DNA from 2 places in the Heyndrickxia sp. FSL W8-0496 genome. Region 2 is predicted to be linked to the other one. Evidence: riboswitches for the same ligand, from Rfam matches in the RefSeq annotation. Region 2 holds a riboswitch; the other holds the start of a gene.

Region 1 (11,742 bases), 870 kb from region 2:
TCCGGATTTTTTTGTAGGAATGTCGGCAAATTTTTATGAACAAGGTATGATATTTTTAAATAAAGGCTCTTTTCTCAAATATTGTTGCTATTTAAGTAAAGTATTTATTTATACATATCCAGTTGAAAAGGTTTCACCCCCTTATTTCACTGAGAAAAGAGCTACAAGCTCATAAGAACCGCTGAATTTTTTATTAGGTGTAAAAGCCGGCAATAGGGCTTTTACAAAAGCAACAATCTTTACAAAAACAGTCTCTATAAAAAAGATTACCTTAATGCTGAAAAATATATGAAAGAATCACTACACTTTGCACATCTATCCCAAGACATGATTTGTCTGGGATGTTCTTGTCGTGGCCTTGGAGAAATATTCAATTCAAAAGGAGAGCAAATGAAGGCTAAAAGCTATTTTATTGATAGTATCGAGGCTTTTAAAAAAGTAAATGAAACAAAAGCAATCGATGAAGTAAAAGGTATGATGACGAAATAAGCATATGTATAGATTAATTTTTGTTGAGGTGATGAAAATGAGGTTAAGTCCTAAGGATGCTGCATTAAAATATGTAAATAGGTATTTTCCTAAGTGCCAAGCTGCAGTTTTGGCAGGTAGTGTTGTTCGTGATGAAGAAACGAAAACATCTGATCTTGATGTTGTGATTTTTGATAAAAACTTTTCTTCTTCGTATCGAGAATCTTTCATAGAGTATGGTTGGGCAATTGAAGCTTTTGTACATAACTTAACATCTTATCAAGTTTTTTTTCATAGTGATAGGGACAGAGCAATCCCTTCTTTACCAAAAATGGTTTCAGAAGGGATTGTAATAAAAGACGAAGGAATCATCGAGACAATTAAAAATGAAGCGAATGTACTTTTAGCGCATGGACCCGAAAAGTGGTCTGAGGAGATCATACGTATAAAACGATATTTTTTAACGGATACACTGGAAGATTATATTGGTTGTTTGAATCGAGAAGAAGGAATATTTATTGCAAATAGGTTAGCTGAATTGGTAAGTGAATTTGTTTTGCGAACGAATCAACACTGGGTCGGTACATCCAAATGGACCGTTCGGGCATTAAAAAATTATGATATTCATTTTGCTGAATTATTTGTAGATGCGTTTGATACTTATTATAAAACGGGAGATAAAAATAAGGTGATACGTCTAGTTAATCACATTTTAGAACCCTTTGGAGGACAATTATTTGAAGGGTTTAGTTTGGGAAAGGAAGAAGCTTTGAACCAATTAAAGTAGGGCAGGGAGTTTGGTAACAGTGTTTTGCAAATGAGCACTAAAAAGAACTAACTAACAATATTAATTGTTAGTTAGCTTGAAATCATGTTATCTACCTTTGTGTTTATTTTTCTTCTTTTGAATTTTTAACTTTCTTTTTAATTCCTTTTGTTCCTCTTTTAATTGTTTGTTTCTTATTATTTTTTCTTTTTTACGTTGTGTGTACTCTTCTTTTATAGCATCCTGTGCCTTTGGTGAAGTACCTATTTGCTTTAATTCTTTTGATACCATCCTTTGAAGTCTCTTTGGATTAATTTTCTTTAAAGATTTTTTTTCAACCGGTATTCCTTTTTGTTGCTGGTTTGCAATTAACCGAGGTAAGTCTTGATAAATAAAGTCTAATACTTCATGATCTTTAGGATCATTTCCAAAAATATAACGATAGGCTTTTAAATGATGGTTCGATACAGTTTCAACAAGTCCTACATAAAATTGACCATCATAGTATATGGTTAACTTCATGATAGTCCCTCCTCTAATAAATATTAGAATGACGGACATCCCGAGGAGGGGAAGGTTACTGACATCATATGTGATGCATTCGGACTACCAACCGAATTGTGTTTTTACATTCTGAACATTATTTTACAATCCAAAAGAATCGATTGAAAGAGTTTTTTTACAAAAAGTGGATGGAACCATCTTATCAAAAATATTATTCTACCAAATTATCATTCTTGACTTATCGTTTTATACGTTTATAATTAATTTTATTAATTTCATAGCATTCGGATGAACCGTGTAGGAGAAGGTCGTATCTGACCTACCGATGGGGCAAGGAGCTGGTCGGACAGCTTTGAAACTCTCAGGTCTTAAACATTAAGTAAACTATACGGGGACGAATCTCTGGAGAGACTCCCTCCCATTGGAGGAAAACGAGCACCGAAGGAGTAAATCCGTCTTTTAATAGAGACGGGATAATCTCTCAGGTAAAAAGGACAGAGACAAGTGAGAAAGACCGATACCGAATCGGTTTATTTTTCTTTGCCTTGTTCTCCAGAGACCATTTCATTAGATGAAGTGGTTTTTTATTTTGTAAAGGAGAATAGATATGGAAAGAGTAAGTCAAGTGTTAGATCACATCAATGATTATGTATGGGGAATTCCAACATTAATCCTGCTTGTAGGTACAGGAATTCTTCTTACTGTACGTCTGAAAGGCTTACAGTTTAGTAAATTATTTCATGCTCTTCGACTGGCTTTTGGTCGAACAGAGGATCAGTCCACGACAGGAGATATTAGTCATTTCCAAGCACTTATGACATCGATGGCAGCAACGATTGGTATGGGTAACATTGCCGGAGTGGCAACGGCTATAACAATTGGTGGTCCAGGTGCAGTTTTTTGGATGTGGGTCACAGCGCTTTTTGGCATGGCTACCAAATATTCAGAGGCCATTCTAGCTGTAAAATATCGTATCATTGGTTCAAATGGGGAATATTCAGGTGGTCCCATGTATTATTTAGAAAAAGGGCTTAAGCAAAAATGGTTAGCGATTTTATTTGCTATTTTTGGTGCCACCGCCTCTTTTGGGATAGGAAATTTAGTACAATCTAATTCCGTAGCTGAGGCAATGAGAATTAATTTTTCAGTCTCACCCTTAATTAGTGGTATAGTAATGGCGATATTTATTGCTATTGTTATCCTAGGAGGAGTAAAAGCGATAGGCAAGGTGACAGGCTATTTTGTTCCCATTAAAGCCTTTGTATATATTATAGCAGGTTTAATTATTATCATTTATCATCTGGATCAAGTTCCAAAGGCGTTTTCACTAATTTTTTCTGGTGCGTTTAATGGAACGGCTGCTGCTGGTGGCTTTGTTGGAGCAACCATTGCTTCAGCAATTCAAATGGGGGTGGCAAGAGGAGTATTCGCCAATGAAGCGGGATTAGGAAGTGCACCGATTGCTGCAGCAGCAGCTAAAACAGATATTCCGGCAAAACAAGCCCTAGTTTCAATGACGGGAACCTTTTTAGATACATTCATTGTTTGTACCATTACAAGCCTTGTGTTAATTACAACAGGTGCTTGGGAGTCAGGAAAGACAGGAGTTGAAGCAACTACTTTAGCTTTTCAATCAGTATTTGGACAAGCGGGAAGTATGGTACTTGGAATAGCTATTATTTTATTTGCCTATTCTACCATCTTAGGCTGGTCTTACTATGGCGAAAAATGTATCGAGTATTTATTTGGTCGTCAAGCGATTCGTTATTATCGTTATATATTTATCATGATGATAGCAATTGGAGCAAATTTAAAGCTTGGAATTGTATGGACATTCTCTGATATAGCTAATGGCCTCATGGCAATTCCGAATTTAATCGGATTAGTTGGATTAAGCAGTGTGGTTGTTATGGAGACCAAGCAATTGATAAAATAAACCATTAATCTAGAAGGCTGTTAATAGAATGATCTATTGCAGCCTTTTTTAGGATAGGAGGAAAGGATGAAGGACTTTGTTATTATATGCTCGCATCTAATCGACTTATATTGCGAGATACAATAGTAGAGAAAATCCTTAAGTATGAAAAACTTTCCGAAGACGGAAAAAGCATAATTGGCACCTGTATTTATCCGGTAACTGAAAAGACTTAGAACAATTTTTTTAAAATAGAGATTCTCACATTATGGGAATCTTTTTTTTATTTGTTATATTATGTTTGATTACAACATAAGTTCACATAAATATCACAAGTATATAGTTGATTTTAGTATATAATGGGAAAAGGTAAACAGAAGCTTTGCTTTTTTATTGTGATTGTTTGTTAAAAGGGAACATAAAGTTAAAAGAGAGGTGATTGTATTGTTACCAATCGAAAGACAAAGAGAAATAAAATTACTTATCCAAATGAAGAAAACATTGAAGATTAGTGAACTTAGCGAACAATTTAATGTATCAGAAATGACGATATATCGGGATATTAAACCATTAGTTGAAGAAGGGTTAGTGACGAAAACATTTGGTGGAATTTCCTTAATTGAAAAGAAAGAGTCTAGTTTACCAGATCATAGCCATTGTGTTTTTTGCCACAAACCAAATAATCAGAAAATGGCGTATCGCTTAATTCTTGCCAATGACAAAATCGAAACAGCCTGCTGTGCACATTGTGGTTTATTACGACATCGTCAATTAGGAGATGAAGTACTACAAGCAATTTGTCATGACTTTTTCACCAATACAACAATTAGTGCACTCCTAACATGGTATGTTTTGGATACCTGCTTGAATATTTCCTGCTGCCAGCCGCACATTATTACTTTTGAAAACCGAGACCATGCTGAAAAATTTGTAAAAGGTTTTGGTGGGAATATTTATGGATTTCAAGAGGCAATGGAAGTGGTAGCAAAAAAAATGAATGGTGATACTGGATGTCACAATCATTAAATACAAGTGTTTCCAGAGCAAAAAAGATTACTAGATAAGGAGGGGACACTTATTAAAAAAATAAAAAATGTTTTACCTATATTCTTTACATTATTTATCGGATTTTTGCTTATATTTATTCAGGCACCAAAAGCTGAGGCACACTCTACACTTATTGAGACGACACCTGAAAAGATGGAGGTTACCGACTCTTCTCCAAAGTTTTTAGAACTTCGTTTTAATGAACCGATTGAACAAGATTTGGCAGATGTTACGATATATGATTGGAATGCAAAGCCTGTAATTTCAAAACAATCCGTTGGCGGAGAGAAACGTTCCAAGATTTTACATATAAATTTGCCAAACCTTAAGCAAGGAACCTATACCGTACAGTGGAGTGTTGTATCCTTAGATGGCCACCCTGTTAGCGGATCATATATGTTTGCGGTTGGTAAGGAAACAAAAGGTGGGGCGGAATCAATTAAATCAAAAGACGGAAGTTCCATTCCTCTTTTAGTAGCAACTAGAACAATTGTTGAAATCCTCTTATTAATAGGAGGAGGATTATATTGGTTTCATTTTATAGCTAAAAGGAAAAAATTCGTAGAACAAGATATATTACCAAAAAAAGTTAAACTAATAAGTTCTTTCATTCTATTACTAGGAACTATATTGGAATTGCTGATTTACACATTATCATTACCTGATGGCTTATTTCAAACGATCATCCATGGACGATGGGATTTATTAATTCATTTTCCTTTCATTGTTATGGTTGCAGTTCAGCTTCTACTTATCATATTACTTTTCATACCTGAAATGGTGGAAGCATGGTATTTAGTTATTTGGCTTTTACTGGTTATTATACCTGCATTTGGCGGGCATGTTTGGGGAATGGAGCATCCTTATATAGCTGCAGTTCCACGGATTATTCACCAACTATCAATCGCATTATGGGTTGGTGCCTTGAGCTATTTAGTAATCTATCTAATTAGAAATAAATTGTTCTCTAAGGAAAAACTATCGACTACATTCCGTTCGTTTTTCGTAAAAAATGTTCTAACAGCTTCAATAATGGTCATTATCTCTGGAATCATTATGGTCATTTTACAAACGGGATGGTCCACAGTCATTACAGAGTGGGGAAATTGGAGTACGATTTTATTTGTTAAAATTTTTCTTGTCGTATTAATGCTACTATTTGCATTGTATCAGACATTAAAATGGAAAAAGATTGGGCGATTTTCCACTCCACGAATACTACGGATCGAATGGCTAATTGCATTGGTGATAATATTTTTGGGTGTTTGGCTAAGCCAATCTGCATATCCAATACCAAGCAAACCTTATAATAGTGTTTTAACCTCTGGACAAGAAAAAGTTCAAGTGAAAATCGCTAAATTACAAGCGGGAGATCAAAAGATGACATTAACATTTCCTGCTTCTGAAAATCATGCGCCTGATAGAGTACAAGTTTCTATGGAAATGCCTAAGCATGGTATGAAATCTGGACCTTTTATAGCAACACTTAAAAAAGATGGAGTTTATCAGGTTGAACTACCATTTACAATGTCAGGTACTTGGGATATGACGATACAGGCAGAGTATTCTGAAATGGAGAGTAAAGAGTGGAAGGATCAAGTATTTGTCAATTTAAGTAGAAATGAATAAAGATGAATTAATTGTTTGGAGGAAAGTGCAATGAAAAAACAAAGTAAAATCATGTCAATCATATTAATGATGTTCGCATTATTTCTTATCGTACCTTTGGTAGCAGATGCACATGTAACCGTACAACCAGATGTAAGTACAACCAATGCATATGAAAAATATACTGTTCGAGTACCAGTAGAAAAAGAGATCAATACAACAGAAATTAAGCTCGAAGTTCCCAAAGATGTTGATCTTGTTTCGGTACTTCCAATGACTGGATGGGATTATCAATTAGAAAAAAACAAAAAGGATAAGATCACTGCTGTTGTTTGGAAAGCGAATAATGGTGGGATTAAGTCAGGAGAATTTGTTGAGTTTTCTTTTATCGGTGCAAACCCGAGTAAGCCAGGGGAAGTGAGCTGGAAGGCACTACAAACATATCAAGATGGGTCAGTGGTAGAATGGGTTGGACCTGCTGGATCTGATGAGCCTGCTTCAATAACAAAAATCCAAGAAGGCGACTCAGTAAAACCTCATGCAGAAAGCAGTCATTCTGAACACAAAGAAAGCAATAAAACAGAAGCGGATAATGCGAGCACGAATTGGCTACCAATAGTGCTTTCAGTTATTGCTATATTACTTGCTTTGATTAGTTTATTGCGCAAACGTAAGTAAGATAATATTATCTATGTGATTGAATTAGATTGATAGTAACAATTGAAATCCTCGGGGCCGCTTATTAAGACGGTCCTTTTCTTATATTCGATGTGAATTTATATCATTAAGGGGCTATGGAAGATTCAGATTAGTTGTAATATTATTGATTTATCGGATATCGTTATCCTCAAAATGACGATATTAATAAATATAAATAAAATATTAAATATCCATTAGGGGAAATGAACATGGAAGAAAAAACTTGTGAACAAATTAAAGAAGATATTTTTATTACACTTACAATGAGGTATAAATTTAATATTTTGGGCGATATAAAAATGAATAAAGGTTATTTGAATTATAAATGGAAAATATACACGGATAAGGGGAACTTTTTTGTAAAGCAATACAATAAAAAACGTTATCCAGACGATATGTTAGATGGATTGGAACGATCTTTGAACCAGCATGCCTATTTATATGAAAATGGGATACCATGTCCTAAACTATTTATTTATGAGAAAAAGTATGTACAGTATTCAATAGGCGGTGAACGATTTGTTTTAATGGAACTAAAAAATGGGAATATGATTAAGGCAGGTTCCGCTACTATCGACCAAATGTATAGTTTAGGAAGAAATATAGGAAAAATGCACAAATTACTAAATACAAAAAGGCAAGTTGATTTGCCTTTACATTGGAAGATTCCTTCAAAAAAACAAATGATGGATAATTGGCTGAGTAGATGGGACGAAGCTATAAAATTAAAAGATGAAATCGTTCTTCCTATATTGGAAAAACAACGTAATATTATTGAAGGGATGCATATAGAACACTTTTCTCAATGTGAAAAAGGCTGGGCACATTGGGATTTATTTGTTGATAATGTATTGTTTACATCAAATCAGGTAGCAGCAATCCTTGACTTTGATCGAATGAACTATGTGTTTCCGGAGTTTGACTTGTCTAGAGCCATTTTATCTTGTTGTTTAAAGGATAATTATCTACAGTTAGAGCCTGTATCCGCATATTTAGAAGGTTATCGTGATGATTGCGACATAACTTTACAAAAATTGGTACGCTCGATACGATTAACATGGTGGAAGGAATCTAGTTGGATTAGAGCAGGAAAGAGTGCAGAGAAAACATTACAACGATTTTGTGAGGAAAATAAGTGGATCGGTGACAATTGGAATGAATTAGAATTTATTTTTTCAGAAATAAATTTACTTCATCATTAATTGTTCCGATCCATACGTAGCTTCATTCTTAAAAATTTCTTGCTTATCGATTAATGGTAAATGCTTTGTTTAAACAACAGCTCGAACAATATAATGTGAAAAAGTAATTGGTAGGCCATTTTCCGATGTGTTTTGTTTAAATATCCTTGTTATTTCGTCAATGTTTTCTTCTTTTATCCTATGAAATATGTTAGGATTTTGCCCAAAACAGCGATATTTTATAACGTCTATTGGAGATTGTAAATATTCGAGGCTATTGACAATTTCTACGACTGCAAAGGAAAAATGACTTTGTTCGAGTCTTTGCTTTAAAGTGTTTAAAATAGGTGTGCCTTGAGAAGGTGAAAAGAAATTAGGAAATAATTGTGGCAATTCCTTCCCCATCTCATCACTTGGATGAAGTCCCAAAATTTCTCCACCACTTTTTACTACTTGTTTAAGAGAAAGATAGGAGGATGTCGGCCCTTTTCGATTGTATGCACAATCAAATGCTTCCTGGTCAAAAGGAAGAGGATCTTTAGAATTACCAACTACAAACGCCATATTTGGGCGCTTATTTTCATTTCCAACTTTTATAAATCGATCAGTCATATCAAATCCAGTAATCTCTTTCGCTAAGTGACTACACTTCATAGTAAACTCTCCATGTCCACAGCCTATATCTAGCACCTTTTTTTCTTTAATCATTCTAGCTACTTCTTTATCAAAAGTAGTTTCACCATTAGGTTCTGAGTATATGGAATTCCAGGGATACTCATATTTTCCTTGTAGGCTACTTAGTTGTTCATACCAATGAACGGAATGAGGTGATACCCAATCTGGAAATGTTGAGGGGTCCAGTAATTTCATATAAAGCCTCCTTATTTTTTTTTTGAAGAAGGTTCGTGTAAACATTATTGTTATTTATGGTAAGTCTTAATTAAATAACTATTAGTTGAATACCGCTAATCTTTTATTTCACTGAAAGAGCTGCACACACTCCGAAATACCACGTAAAAGCCGGCAGATGGGCTATGACAAAAGTAACAACTATACGAAAACAGTCTTGAAGAAAAAGAAGAATACTTGATATAAATGTATGATTATCTATTAAATGCTATTCCATATTCTTTCATCTATATGAGTAAAGGTCTCTTCCTCATAAATTATCATTACATAAACCTATATTAGGAAAGCTAGCTCCAATCTGATTTTCTCTCTAATTGTGTTATAGCTTTTTTCGATTTTCGAGAATTTCTTTAGGGAAAACGTTAAATAAATACGCTTTTATCACATGTAAATTGAATTGTTTCATGAAAATGCTCATTGAATCCTCCCTATAGTGATAGTTTTTGCTTCATCAGTATTAATATCTAATTTCTTCAAACATTGTCAATTTTCCTTTAAAATGATAGAGAAAAGAATGATTCATTTTGTAACAGCGTGACTTATTCATTTGTACAGGTTTAATATTATAAGCATATAGTGCCTAAGGTAAAAGGAGTGCTATATAGAAAGGATAAAGCATGAAAGATTATATGTATAAACATCCAAAATCCATTCTAAACAAAGGAACAGGTTTTTTGTCAGGTTATTCCCACACACTTAATCCATATACTGGTTGTTCATTTGGGTGCTCTTATTGCTATGTGCGACAGATGCCTGTATCTCTATTTCATGAAGGTGAATGGGGAGAATGGGTCGATATAAAAAATGGTGCAGCTACGTTGCTAAAAAAAGAACTTAAAAAAGCAAAGTCAAAAGGAAGGGTAACCATTTTCATGTCTTCCAGTACTGACCCATATCAACCCATTGAATATAAGGAGAAGATAACAAGGTCATTGCTCGAAGTAATGGTTGAAGAATCACCCGATTTTTTATTTGTTCAAACAAGAAGTCCACTTGTTCGCAGAGATATCGACTTACTACAGCAATTAAAAGAAAAAGTGAGGGTAAGTATGACGATTGAAACAGATCAAGAATCTATTCGTAAACATTTTACTCCAGAAGCACCTCCTATCAAGGCACGACTCAAGACATTACAATTATTAGGTGAAGCAGGAATTCCAACCCAAGCTACTATCGCACCGGTTCTACCTAGTAGTGAAGAGTTTCCTCATCAATTACGTTCAATCGTAGACCGTGTATGTATTGATGATTTTTTTATGGGGGATGGTAGCGGTGGAAAGAGGACAAGTAGACTTGGTATAAAAACGAAATATGAAACACTTAACTTGGAAGAATGGTATAGTCCTTCAGCATATAGGAAAATTTATGAAAGGTTTATACAAGTATTTTCTGAAGATCAGGTTTTAATCAGTAAACATGGTTTTGAGCCATAAGATGAATGATCAATCGTTTTTATTTTATCCTACTATAACATATGCTAATATTTTCCTAAACACATGGAAAAAGAAAGGATGATAATGATGTCACTTGAACGTGTGAGAGATCATTTTAACCAGTGGAATCGAGAACAGGATATAATGGAATTTGAAACATCCAGTGCGACTGTTAAAGAGGCTGCAAATACAATTGGTGTGATACCAGCCCGAATTGCAAAAACATTATCCTTCAGGGGAGAAGGAGAAAATGCCATTTTAATTGTTGCAGCTGGCGATGCAAAAATTGATAACAAGAAATTCCGCCAGTCTTTTGACATGAAAGCTCGTATGCTATCACCGGAAGAAGTACTAGAACAAACTGGACATATGATTGGTGGGGTTTGTCCATTTGGATTAGAAAAAGATTTAGACATCTTTTTAGATGTTTCATTAAAACGATTCGATACTGTTTTCCCTGCTTGTGGAAGCACAAATTCCGCAATTGAATTAACTATTGATGAATTATTTCAATTCTCCTTTGCAAAAGAATGGGTAGATGTTTGCAAAGGTTGGGAAGCTTTAGAAAATAGGGAAAAGGAGCCACTCGATAGTCATGTAAAATAAGATTTAAATAAATGAGGGCATTTATACTTCAATACATTCATTACTTAATCTGTGAAAATAATGAAGAGATGATACAAAACTATCCTGTATGAGTGGCCATATTGAGAAGATGAAATTGGAAACTATCATAAGATAAGGTTGAATGAATAAAATGGGGCACCGGTTTGGAATCTTCAACAGCTGTAGTCAATTATCTTAAATAAACAATATCATTAGAAAAAAGTTCATTTAAACAGAAAAATGTTGGTTGCGTAATTCTAAACTCGAAAATAATTGATTCAATAAATTTTCAGTCCTCTTTTGTTAAAAAGAGGCTTTTATTTTTGAAAAAACAGGAAGATTGTTCTATACTTTGTATAACAAGTTTGTTATAATATGAATAGAACAGAATGGAGGTAAGTTATGATCATTCAAATTGAGCCTCATTCAGATATCCCGATATATACTCAGTTAACGAATCAAATAATCGAAGGTATAGCGAGAGGTGAGATGAAGCCAGGTGATGCTCTTCCATCAGTAAGATCATTTGCGGCAGACTTAGGCGTAAATATGCATACTGTCAATAAAAGCTATCATGAGTTAGAGAGAAAAGGGATAATTAGGATC
Region 2 (11,742 bases):
TTTAACCAAAAAACATCATGACCAGGTAACGATGATGAAGCTTTTTCAATATCCCTTACTGCTCATTTTTCTCCTCGCATTTGTTCTGCAACTGTTAAAAAATTTTTTACTACCACAATTTGAATTACTTTATTCTTCGATGAATTATCAACCTACTTTTACCGTTAGTTTTTTAATTTCCTTAATGAAAAATTCTCAATTTTACTTGTTAATGATCCTAATCTTGATTATTTGTGTTAGTTTTTTCATTTATCTTCTATTTCGCAAGAAAAATCCGATTGAAAGAGCAGAATGGATATGTCATATCCCATTTGTTCATTTTTATTACAAATTATATATAAGTCATTTTTTAGCAAGAGAATGGAGCTTTTTGCTACAAAGCGGATTTTCTGTTCACGAAATTCTGGATATGATGTCTAGTCAAAATTTTAAACCATTGATACGAGAAATAGCCTTTGCTATTCGAAAAGAATTGAAATTTGGTTACTCATTTTCTAATGCTCTTTCTAGATTGAAATTTTTGGATCAACAATTTATAACAATTACTATGCATGGTGAGAAAAATGGTCGATTAGATGATGAACTACAGTTTTACAGTCGGTTTTGTGTAAAGCAACTTGAAGAGAAGATACAAAAAATCTTTCGGCTCCTACAACCAATTATGTTTATCTTTATTGGAATTTTGGTTGTTTCTGTGTATTTATCTATTCTCTTGCCAATGTTTGAAATGATAGATTCCATTTAATGAGGTGATGAAGAAATGAAAATATTAAAAAATAAAAGTGGTTTCACATTAATAGAAATGCTTGTTGTCTTATTAATTATTACGGTATTAATTTTTGTTGCCATTCCTAATATTACAAAGCATAGTAAATCGATAAATAATAAAGGATGTGAGGCTTTTGTTCAAATGGTACAAGGACAGGTTCAGGCGTATGAAATGGAGTATAAAAAATTTCCGAATACGATTCAAGAATTAGTAAATGAAGGGTATCTAGTAGAGAAAAAGACAAAATGTCCGAATGGGAATGAAATTTCCATCAATTCCGAAGGGAAAGTCACAGAAGTAAAGGATCCATCATGATCGTGCTAAAAGGGTCAAGGGGTTTTACACTTATTGAAGTTTTAATAGTTTTACTTGTTTTAACAATTTTCCTGCTTCTTGGGAGCGCAAGTGTCAAAAAAATGAGGGGGGCAATTGAAAGGAATGTATTTATAACCCAACTTGAAGCAGATCTTTATTATGCACAGTCCTATGCCATGAATCGCCATGAATCAGTATTGGTTCAGTTTTATCCCTACTATGATCAATATACAGCCCTTTCAACAAGCGATAGTACAGTCCTCTTTGATCGAAAACTACCACCATCAATCGACATGTTAAGTGGTGGCAGTTTAACCTCATATACAATATTACCAAGTGGAAATATAAGTAAATTTGGAACGCTGCGTTTTAAAAGTGATAAACGTGAGATGAAGCTGATATTTTATATTGGAAGGGGGAGATTTCGATTTGAATAATAGTAAGGGATTCACATTGGCAGAAGGAATTCTCTCTCTTGGAGGAATGGTGATGATTACTGCTCTTTTATTTCCATTAATGTTCTTGATTTTACAAAAACAAATAGATGAAAAACAGGATTTGACTGCTGTTAGGGTACTTTATGAACATCTTGAGGAATATGTCATTAATGGAACAAGTATTGCGAATGAAGTTCAAATTGATGGTGTTTCATATCAAGTTTTTATTGAAAATAACCCGGAATGGAAGGCTTGTGTTTATTATGCTGAAAGGAATCATTGTACTAAGGAAGAAACAAAATCAGATGGGCTTTACTTTAACAGAATGTATTCTTACGATGCTTATCATTTCGATGATCTTTCTCCTTTTCCCCCTGTTGATTAAAACATACGAGCATATTAATCAATCCTTATCAACTGAAGAGGATTATGAATGGACTCTTTTTTTAATCCAGTTAAGAAAAGAAATGAGGGAAAGTGATGGATGGGATGTAAGTAATAATAGGCTTTTTCTTAAAAGGAACAATCAAATGATTATGTATGAACAGTATGGGAATGTCTTAAGACGAAGAGTTGATTCTGAAGGTCATGAAATTGTATTACAAAATATAGATCAGGTACTATTCAGAGTAAACGATTTAAAGTTGCAAGTTCACATTCAATTTATTAATGATCATCAACGGGATGCCTATTATAGTTCAATCGTATATCGTCAATAGATGGAAGGAGTCGGCAATGAGAAATCAAAAAGGTTTTGTTTTCCCTCTCATATTAGGGGTTATATTTATTACCTTTTTAGTCCTAACATCATCCACCCATATTTATTTATCTGAAAAACAATATTTGCATGAAACAAAAAGATATTATATCAGTAATAGTTTAAATGTGATGGCAATAAAAAGCTTAATCAGGCAAATTGAAAATCAAAATTATATGGATAGTGGCACAATTGCATTTAATCAAGGAAAGATTAATTATCATGTCTATCCTCAAGAAGAAGAAGAGAATTATTTAATAAAGATTACTACATCAATAGAGAATGGTCGAGCAATTAAATATCAAGTATTATATAGTATAAAAGACCATCGTCTATTAAAATGGAATGAAAATTAAGGAGAGAAGGAAATAGTGGATAAGCTGTATATCATAGGTTTTATGGGTGCCGGAAAAACAACAATTGGAAAAGAACTTTCCGAACTATTGAAATGTTCTATATATGATACAGATGTTTTGATTGAGATAGAAGAAGGAACAACCATTGCGGAAATTTTTGCAAATAAAGGTGAAGTATATTTTCGCAAAAAAGAAACAGAAATTTTACAAAGGACAGAAGAGTATAAAGGGATTATCACTACTGGAGGGGGAATTATTGGTTCAGAAGTGAATCAACAATTATTAAAAAAATTAGGCTTCACAATATTTTTGCAATGTGATCCTCTTCAGATGGTAAAAAGAATACAAAATGACCCGACACGTCCATTGGCACGGAATAAATCAGAAATGGAAATGATTAATCTATATCAATCAAGATTGCCGTATTATAAGGAAAGTGCAGATATGATTATAGATACCACTAATTTATCCATCCCTGAAACGGTAAAAAAAATTGAAGGATGTATACAAGGATTAGAGCTTGGCAATAATTAAGTATCATAGGGGTGGTGTAAAAAATATGTCTACTAATGATTATGTAAAATATATTACCCAAACCTTTGTGAAGCACTTTGACACGCCAAAATCCGATCGAATCCAATCACGATTGGAACGAAAAGAACAAAAGAATCCATTTCTTTATCGCTGGTTTGGTGTATTGCCCTATTCAATTATCATGCTATTTAAAAGGAAATAGGAGAGTAATCTCTCCTATTTTTTATTATGCTCTTTTCTCAAATCTTGTTGCTACTTAGAGAATGTTTTAACTAATAAAAATAGGTTGAAGACAGCCAAATCCTTTAATTCTATTGAGAAAAAAGCTGTAAACTTAGAAAGAACGCTGTCCTATTATTTAGGTATAAAAGCCGGCAATAAGGCTTTTACAAAAGCACCAAACAATCTTTAATGTATATTATGCTCTTTTCTCAAACCTGTTGCTATTTAGGGAATGCTTTAACTAATTATAATATGCAGAGAATGGCAAGTCCTTCATACGAACAGACTTTATTATAAAGATAGCTACACTACTAGGCTTACAATGAAGATTGTTGATTACTACAATTCAATCCACAATGGAAATGATTATAGTCGTGAATTGTTTGAGTGCCATGGCAATACTTAGGTGTTCCCTCTCTTGTTAGTTCTCTTCATGTATATGATTGTCCATCAAATAAAATAATCCACCATTGATAATTTCAATTGTAATGAAAGGTTCATATTGATGTTTTAACGCTTCTTTTTCTGTTAAATAAGCTTCCGGTTTTTCTTCGATGTCTTCATAAAAATGATCTAATAAAGATAAATCTTCATTCCAACGCTGTGTTGCTTCTTCTGCCCATGAATGATCTTCCTTCATAATTTCCTGTTTTAAAAAATTTTCAATTCTAGTTACACCACTTGTAGGCATAATAATTGGTGTTAAGGTAAAACTTAAATCTGGAATTTTAGGGGATAGCACTTTCTTTGTCAGTTTTTCATGAAATTGTTCAATGAGCATACCGTTAATAAGGTTTAAACCAAATGACCGGAAAACATCACGTTTCCGATCACATTGATAAGAAATTTTTATATTCATTCCTAGCCATGGGTATAAAGGTGTTTGTTGCTTAGGCATAGTTTGAGAGATTTCATATAATCGAATATATTTTGCAAAATTCTTCGTCGATTGAAAAATTTGATGAAGACGAGGAGAACCAAAATGAATGACCTCGCCTTTGATTTGATCAGGAGCTTTTTCTTGATCAGTAATCAGAGTTAATTTCATTGGGTTAGGGATTCCACCTGTTTTCTCTAAATAATGCCAGTAAAAAGGACGATTCATTAATTCTTTATCAAGTTCCTTTGTTAACTGAACGGTTAAGTAACCAGCTTCACTTTCAATAATCTCACACTCGTTTGCTTCAAAATATTGACTAAGATATTGATGAATTTCCTGCTGCTGCACCGAAATTACCTCCTTCTTTTTCTTTCATACTTTCGGCAAACTGTATCATTTCTGTTAAATTATCCATTTTAATTTTCATTTCTCCTTCAGTTCGTGAGTTCTGAAAGATGTCTTGCAAATGATTTTCTAATTTTCCAAACTCCAACCTTGTTAAAATGTCATCTAATTCTCCAATTACACGTTCAAATAAATTTATTTTTTCATAAAGAAGTTTAAGAATGTGATCTTCGACCGTATTTTTCGTAGCTAAATTATAAATATGAACATCTTCTTGTTGACCTAGACGATGTACACGTCCAATCCGTTGTTCTAATCTCATTGGATTCCAAGGTAAATCAAAATTTATCATATGATGGCAGAACTGTAGGTTAATTCCTTCCCCACCAGCCTCGGTTGCAATTAAAACCTGTGCATGTTTTTGGAATAATTCTCTCATCCAGTCCTTCTTCCCACGTTTAAATCCGCCGCGAAACGGAACAGAGCTAATTCCATGTTGCTTTAAAAACCATTGCAAATAAAGCTGTGTAGCTCGATATTCAGTGAAAATAATGACTTTATCATTTATATTTTTTATTAATTCTAAAGTTTTCTCAGCTTTTGAATTTTGTTTAACGGCTTCAATTTTTTTAAATAAAAGTGAAATATGTTCTGTAAAAAGAGCCGATGGATTTTCGTACTTTTTCAACATGTTTTTTAATGTATAGTAGACAGATTCCCTGCTACTGCATGCTTCGCGTTGTAAAGTCATCATAGAAAAACCGCCTGGGCCATATGCCTGATCATTAGTTTTCAATAGTTGGATGGAATCATATAAATCTCTTTCCTCTTTAGAAAAATCAATTAAAATAGTTTTTACATGACGTTTAGTCCACTCAATCCCTGTATCTGTTCTACGATTGCGGATCATTACTTTATTAACTAGTTCTTTTAAGCGTTCTTCATCCTTTGTCGACCTTTCACCACTTTTATATTTTTCAAAAAAGTTCGTTTGACTACCAAGATGACCAGGTTTTAAAAGTGATACTAAATGAAAAATCTCATCAATACGATTTTGGATTGGAGTCGCTGTTAGCAAAAGACAGAACTTTTTTTTGAGATTTTGCACAAATTCATAGTTTTTTGTTTTATGATTTTTTAATTTATGTGCCTCATCAATAATGACTAAATCATAATTTTGCTCGTAAATTTTTTCCCGATGTGGAGATCGTTTTGCGGTATCGATGGAAGAAATCACGCAATCACATTGATCCCAAACATAGCTTTTTTTCTGAGCAACTGCTGGAATATAGAATTTTGTGTTCAATTCAAACGCCCATTGAGAGACTAAAGAGGCGGGAACAAGGATCAACACTTTTTTTACAAGACGCCGGATCATGAGTTCCTTTAAAATTAATCCGGCTTCAATTGTTTTTCCTAATCCAACCTCATCTGCCAAAATGGCTTTACCATTCATATTTTCAACAACCTGTTTTGCAACTTCTAGCTGGTGTGGCAAAGGCTTTAAGTTTGCTAAGTGTTTTGTGCATTGTAATCCTTCAAACTCAGGTATAATTTGTTGTTTTTCCATCTGGATTGCTAAATCATATAATTGCCAATTTCCCCAGGGACCATCCTTTACGAATCGATCTGCTAAACCCTTACTCCATGAGTGATCAAAATTTATTTTTATTGACATAAAACCACCTCATCATTCAATCCGATATAGATATATATGAATAATAGACGAACAAAAAAATAATACATATAATAAATGTTCGTATTTTAGTGTTATAAATAAAATGTATGCCTTTTCTTGCGAGAATTCTTTTGTAAAAGGTGTATTTTTTGTTCGAAAATGCTAGAAAAATGATTGCTGAAAATAATGAATAATGATAGGATGGATATAGCTTGAAAAGGATTTAAAAATGAATAAAAAGCTTATTTTAGTAGTATATCCATTTTTCAATTAAATATAGGCGAATGATTACAGGGGGAGAGATCGCTTAAGTGCGACGCCGAAGGAGCAAATAATAAAGAATTATGAATCTCTCAGGCAAAAAGACTCTTGTATGACGCAACTCTGGAGAGTGCTTTCTATTTAGGAGCCACCAAAGGGGAAATCCTTTTCATATGTTTCAAAGCAATCGTATCGGAACAAATGTGAAGGTAAACTTTCAGGTGCCAGGACAGAGACTAATTTAAAAATTGGTTTTCTCTGTCCTTTTTTATGTCTAAATCTTTGAAATTAATTGAAAGTGGAAGAAAGCCAAATTTAATTATATTGATAGGGGGATCATCAATGTCAGAATTAAAGAGAACACCATTATATGATGTATATAAAGAATATGGTGGCAAAACAATTGATTTTGGTGGATGGGAATTGCCAGTACAATTTTCGAGTATTAAAGAAGAACATGAAGCAGTTCGTACGAAAGCTGGTTTATTTGATGTATCCCATATGGGTGAAATAACGGTTAAAGGAAAAGACAGTACAGCATTTTTACAAAAAGTCATGACAAATGATATTTCAAAGATTGCCATTCATGGTGCACAGTATAATGCCATGTGCAATGCAAATGGTGGTACTGTTGATGATCTATTAGTTTATAAGTATTCAGATGAACATTACCTCCTTGTAGTGAATGCCAGCAATATTGAAAAAGATTTTAACTGGCTAAAGGAACATGTGGAAGGTGATGTCGCTTTAGAAAATATTTCTTCAAGCATTGGTCAAATTGCTATTCAAGGTCCCCTTGCAGAAACGATTCTACAATCGATTGTGAATGACATGAATTTGGCCGATATTAAATTTTTTAAATTTAATCCTGAAGTGAGTATTAAAGGGATAACAGCATTAGTTTCTCGTACAGGGTATACGGGTGAAGATGGCTTTGAAATTTATTGTCGTGCAGGGGATACCATTTCATTATGGAAGGAACTATTAGCTGCCGGAAAGGAAGAAGGGCTACTTCCTTGTGGCTTAGGAGCTAGGGACACTCTTCGTTTTGAAGCAACCTTGCCATTATATGGTCAAGAATTAACTGCGGAAATCAGTCCCCTTGAAGCTGGGATTGGATTTGCTGTGAAAACGACTAAGGACGCTGACTTTATTGGAAAGTCCGTATTAAAAGAACAAAAGGAAAAAGGTTTAACTAGAAAAATCATAGGAATTGAAATGATTGATCGTGGAATTCCACGTCATGGATATAAAATCTTCTCAGGAGCCGAAGAAATTGGCTGGGTAACAACAGGAACACAGTCCCCTACATTGAAGAAAAATATTGGTTTAGGTCTTGTTGATATTCAATTTACAGAACTAGATCAAGAGATCGATATTGAAATTCGTAATAAACGTTTAAAAGCAAAAGTAATACAAACACCATTTTATAAACGACCTAAAAAATAGGATGGGAGAGAGATATATGACAAAGCATCGTTATCTACCGATGACAGAGCAGGATAAGAAAGAAATGCTTCAAACAATAGGGGTTGACTCTGTTGATGAGTTATTCAGTGATATACCAGAAAAAGTCCGTTTTAATGGATTATATAACATAAAAGAAGCAAAATCTGAAAGCTCCTTACTTAAAGAATTAAGTCAAATGGCAGCAAAAAATATGGATGTAAAGCAAAATATTTCATTTTTAGGTGCTGGTGTTTATGATCACTATATACCAACGATTGTTGATCATGTCATAAGTAGATCTGAATTTTATACGGCGTATACGCCATACCAACCGGAAATTTCTCAAGGTGAATTACAAGCAATATTTGAATTTCAGACCATGATATGTGAATTAACAGGTATGGATGTAGCAAATTCATCTATGTATGATGGAGGAACAGCGTTAGCCGAAGCAGCAATGCTCAGCTGTGGCCAAACACGTAGAAAAAAAGTCCTTATTTCTGAAACTGTTCACCCGGAATCACGTGAAGTCTTAAAAACATATGCAAAAGGTCAGTATATTGATGTGGTTGAAATTCCACATGAAAATGGTGTGACAGATATAAAGGCATTAGAAAGAGAAATTAATGAAGATGTAGCAGCAGTGATTTTACAATACCCTAACTTCTTTGGAAGAATTGAACCATTAAAAGAATTCGAGCCTATAGTCCATCAACACAAAGGTTTATTTATTGTTTCGAGTAACCCTCTAGCATTGGGTGCTATTACCCCTCCAGGAAAGTTTGGTGCAGATATTGTCGTCGGCGATGCTCAAGTGTTTGGCATTCCACAAAGCTTTGGAGGTCCACATTGTGGGTACTTTGCAGTTACTAATAAATTAATGAGAAAGGTGCCAGGACGATTAGTTGGAGAAACAGTTGACGAAAATGGGAAAAGAGGCTATGTATTAACTCTTCAAGCCCGTGAACAGCATATTCGCCGAGATAAAGCAACATCTAATATATGCTCGAACCAAGCATTGAACGCATTAGCAGCTTCAGTAGCCATGACAGCCCTTGGAAGAAAAGGTGTGAAAGAAATGGCGGTTCAAAATATCCAAAAAGCCTGTTATGCGAAAAAAGCATTTTCTCAAAATGGTTTTGAACTTGTATTGGATGGACCAAGCTTTAATGAGTTTGTCGTGAAATTAAATAAGCCTGTTAAAGAAGTAAATAAACAATTGCTTGCAACAGGAATTATTGGTGGGTATGACTTAAGCAAAGATTATCCGAAAATGGTTAATCATATGTTGATTGCTGTTACTGAGTTACGTACAAAAGAGGAAATTGATCAATTTATTAAAGAATTGAGGGATAGCCATGAATAAGGTGGATCAACCATTAATTTTTGAACTCACAAAACCTGGCCGAATCGGTTATAGTCTTCCTGAACTTGATGTTCCTAATATTGACATTAGTGAATATTTTTCAGCTGAATATATTCGTGATGAGGAGCCCAATCTACCAGAAGTATCTGAATTAGATATTATGCGTCATTATACTGCTTTATCAAAGAAAAATCATGGTGTAGATTCTGGATTCTATCCTCTCGGTTCATGTACGATGAAATATAACCCTAAAATAAATGAATCTGTTGCTCGTTTTCCAGGATTTGCTCATATTCATCCACTCCAAGATGAAGACACAGTTCAAGGTGCATTAGAATTAATGTATGATCTTCAAGAGCATCTTATTGAAATAACTGGTATGGATGAAGTCACTTTACAGCCTGCAGCTGGAGCGCACGGGGAATGGACGGGATTAATGATGATCCGTGCTTATCATGAAGCAAATGGTGATGTAAATCGAACGAAAGTGATTGTACCAGATTCTGCTCATGGAACCAATCCGGCATCAGCTACAGTAGCAGGTCTTGAGACGATTACTGTAAAGTCTAATGAGAATGGATTAGTAGATTTAGAGGATTTACGAAAATTAGTTGGTCCTGATACAGCTGCATTAATGTTAACCAACCCAAATACTCTTGGGTTATTTGAGGAAAATATTTTAGAGATGGCTGAAATTGTTCATGGTGCTGGTGGAAAATTATACTATGATGGGGCAAATTTAAATGCTGTCCTTTCGAAAGCACGTCCTGGCGACATGGGATTTGATGTTGTTCATTTAAATCTGCATAAAACCTTCACTGGACCACATGGTGGTGGTGGACCAGGTTCAGGTCCGGTAGGTGTGAAAAAGGATTTAATTCCATTCCTACCTAAACCAGTATTGGTTAAAGAAGGCGATCGATATACATTTGAATATGATCGTCCACAATCAATCGGTCGTGTAAAGCCATACTATGGAAATTTTGGCATTAATGTTCGAGCATATACATATATTCGAACAATGGGACCAGATGGACTTAAAGCAGTAACTGAAAATGCAGTAATCAATGCCAATTATATGATGAGAAGATTAGCAGAATACTATGATCTTCCGTATGATCGTCACTGTAAGCATGAATTCGTTCTTAGTGGGAAGCGTCAAAAGAAATTGGGGGTACGTACATTAGATATTGCCAAGCGTCTTTTAGATTTTGGTTACCATCCACCAACTATTTACTTCCCATTAAATGTTGAGGAATGTATGATGATTGAGCCTACAGAGACAGAATCGAAGGAAACCTTGGATGCTTTTATTGATGCAATGATTCAGATTGCGAAAGAAACGGAAGAAAATCCTGAGATTGTGCAAGAAGCTCCACATACTACAGTCGTAAAACGTTTAGATGAAACCTTAGCTGCACGTAAACCAGTTTTAAGATATGTAAAATAATATAAAAAAATGCTTTTTTCTATAACTTTGCTGCCTGTAGTTGGGTTTTTACAAAAGCAACAAACTATACGAAAATAGCCAAAATAAAAGACCTCTTTTTTAATGAAGAGGTCTTTTTACTTATAAGTTATTTAGATTTTATTTTTCCAGTCCATTTTTTAAATCCGCCTTGTAATTGATAGAGCTCACGATAGCCTTTTTTATAAAGCATTTGGGCAGCTCGTCCACTACGCATTCCGCTTTGGCAATATAAATAAACAGGCTTATCTGGACGGATTTCTTTCATTCTCATTTTTAATTGGGAAAGAGGGATGTTTCTTGAACCTAGTATATGTCCTCCATCAAACTCATTTGCTTCCCGTACATCAATTAATTGCGCTTTCCTATAACCTGCTTTGAACTCTTCTTCACTTAAAGTTTTTACCGCTTTCTTTTGGGAAAAATAATTAAAAAGAGTGTATGCAATTAAGGCTATGATTACAATAATAAGAAAATATAAACTTCCCACTAGTCTTTCTCCTTTCTACGAGGTAACACTATCTTCTATTATATTCATCAATAGACTTGGAATCAAAACTTTTTCATATAAAAATTTTTTATTTTCATTTTTTATGTGTTCAGAGTAGATATCATCGGGGTTTGTACAGGGATAATATTATGCAACCAGTAAAATTGATTGAAAATGTTCCTTTTTAATACTAAAACACATTTTTTCTCCTTTTTTCTACTTATTTTATTTGTTTCATGATTTGACAAAAAAGAACAATGTTAAACACTTGCGCAATATATAGTATTTGTGGTAGTGGTTCAGATACTATATATTGTATTTTGTTGTTGATTTTCAATGGTTGGTTATGGTAACTTTATTAAGGAGAAAACAACGAGAATAAAAACTTGTAGGAGTAAAATGATAGAAAGATAGA

Evidence for each region. A riboswitch is a leader RNA that binds a small molecule or an ion and turns the genes downstream of it on or off. The one in region 2 is predicted to bind glycine.
Region 1: it holds a riboswitch for glycine, as region 2 does, so the genes downstream of both, NST63_RS14130 (alanine/glycine:cation symporter family protein) here and gcvT (glycine cleavage system aminomethyltransferase GcvT) in region 2, are expected to answer to the same signal.

The regions. Positions count from the first base shown of each region.
Region 1 is NZ_JBBOXX010000001.1:2,789,929-2,801,670, reverse strand. It holds gene NST63_RS14145 (tetratricopeptide repeat protein) at 1-175, shown strand, start outside; gene NST63_RS14140 (nucleotidyltransferase domain-containing protein) at 527-1,255, shown strand; gene NST63_RS14135 (YjdF family protein) at 1,343-1,756, opposite strand; glycine riboswitch at 2,131-2,246, shown strand; gene NST63_RS14130 (alanine/glycine:cation symporter family protein) at 2,346-3,674, shown strand; gene NST63_RS14125 (DeoR family transcriptional regulator) at 4,098-4,679, shown strand; gene NST63_RS14120 (copper resistance protein CopC) at 4,686-6,329, shown strand; gene NST63_RS14115 (YcnI family copper-binding membrane protein) at 6,360-6,986, shown strand; gene NST63_RS14110 (phosphotransferase) at 7,217-8,209, shown strand; gene NST63_RS14105 (methyltransferase domain-containing protein) at 8,279-9,058, opposite strand; gene NST63_RS14100 (SPL family radical SAM protein) at 9,715-10,530, shown strand; gene NST63_RS14095 (YbaK/EbsC family protein) at 10,618-11,136, shown strand; gene NST63_RS14090 (GntR family transcriptional regulator) at 11,539-11,742, shown strand, end outside.
Region 2 is NZ_JBBOXX010000001.1:1,915,564-1,927,305, forward strand. It holds gene comGB (competence type IV pilus assembly protein ComGB) at 1-745, shown strand, start outside; gene comGC (competence type IV pilus major pilin ComGC) at 761-1,084, shown strand; gene comGD (competence type IV pilus minor pilin ComGD) at 1,081-1,521, shown strand; gene NST63_RS09665 (type II secretion system GspH family protein) at 1,514-1,906, shown strand; gene comGF (competence type IV pilus minor pilin ComGF) at 1,827-2,240, shown strand; gene comGG (competence type IV pilus minor pilin ComGG) at 2,257-2,634, shown strand; gene NST63_RS09680 (shikimate kinase) at 2,650-3,168, shown strand; gene NST63_RS09685 (YqzE family protein) at 3,194-3,370, shown strand; gene NST63_RS09690 (YqhG family protein) at 3,812-4,618, opposite strand; gene NST63_RS09695 (DEAD/DEAH box helicase) at 4,587-6,293, opposite strand; glycine riboswitch at 6,578-6,672, shown strand; gene gcvT (glycine cleavage system aminomethyltransferase GcvT) at 6,897-8,003, shown strand; gene gcvPA (aminomethyl-transferring glycine dehydrogenase subunit GcvPA) at 8,020-9,369, shown strand; gene gcvPB (aminomethyl-transferring glycine dehydrogenase subunit GcvPB) at 9,362-10,819, shown strand; gene NST63_RS09715 (rhodanese-like domain-containing protein) at 10,947-11,327, opposite strand.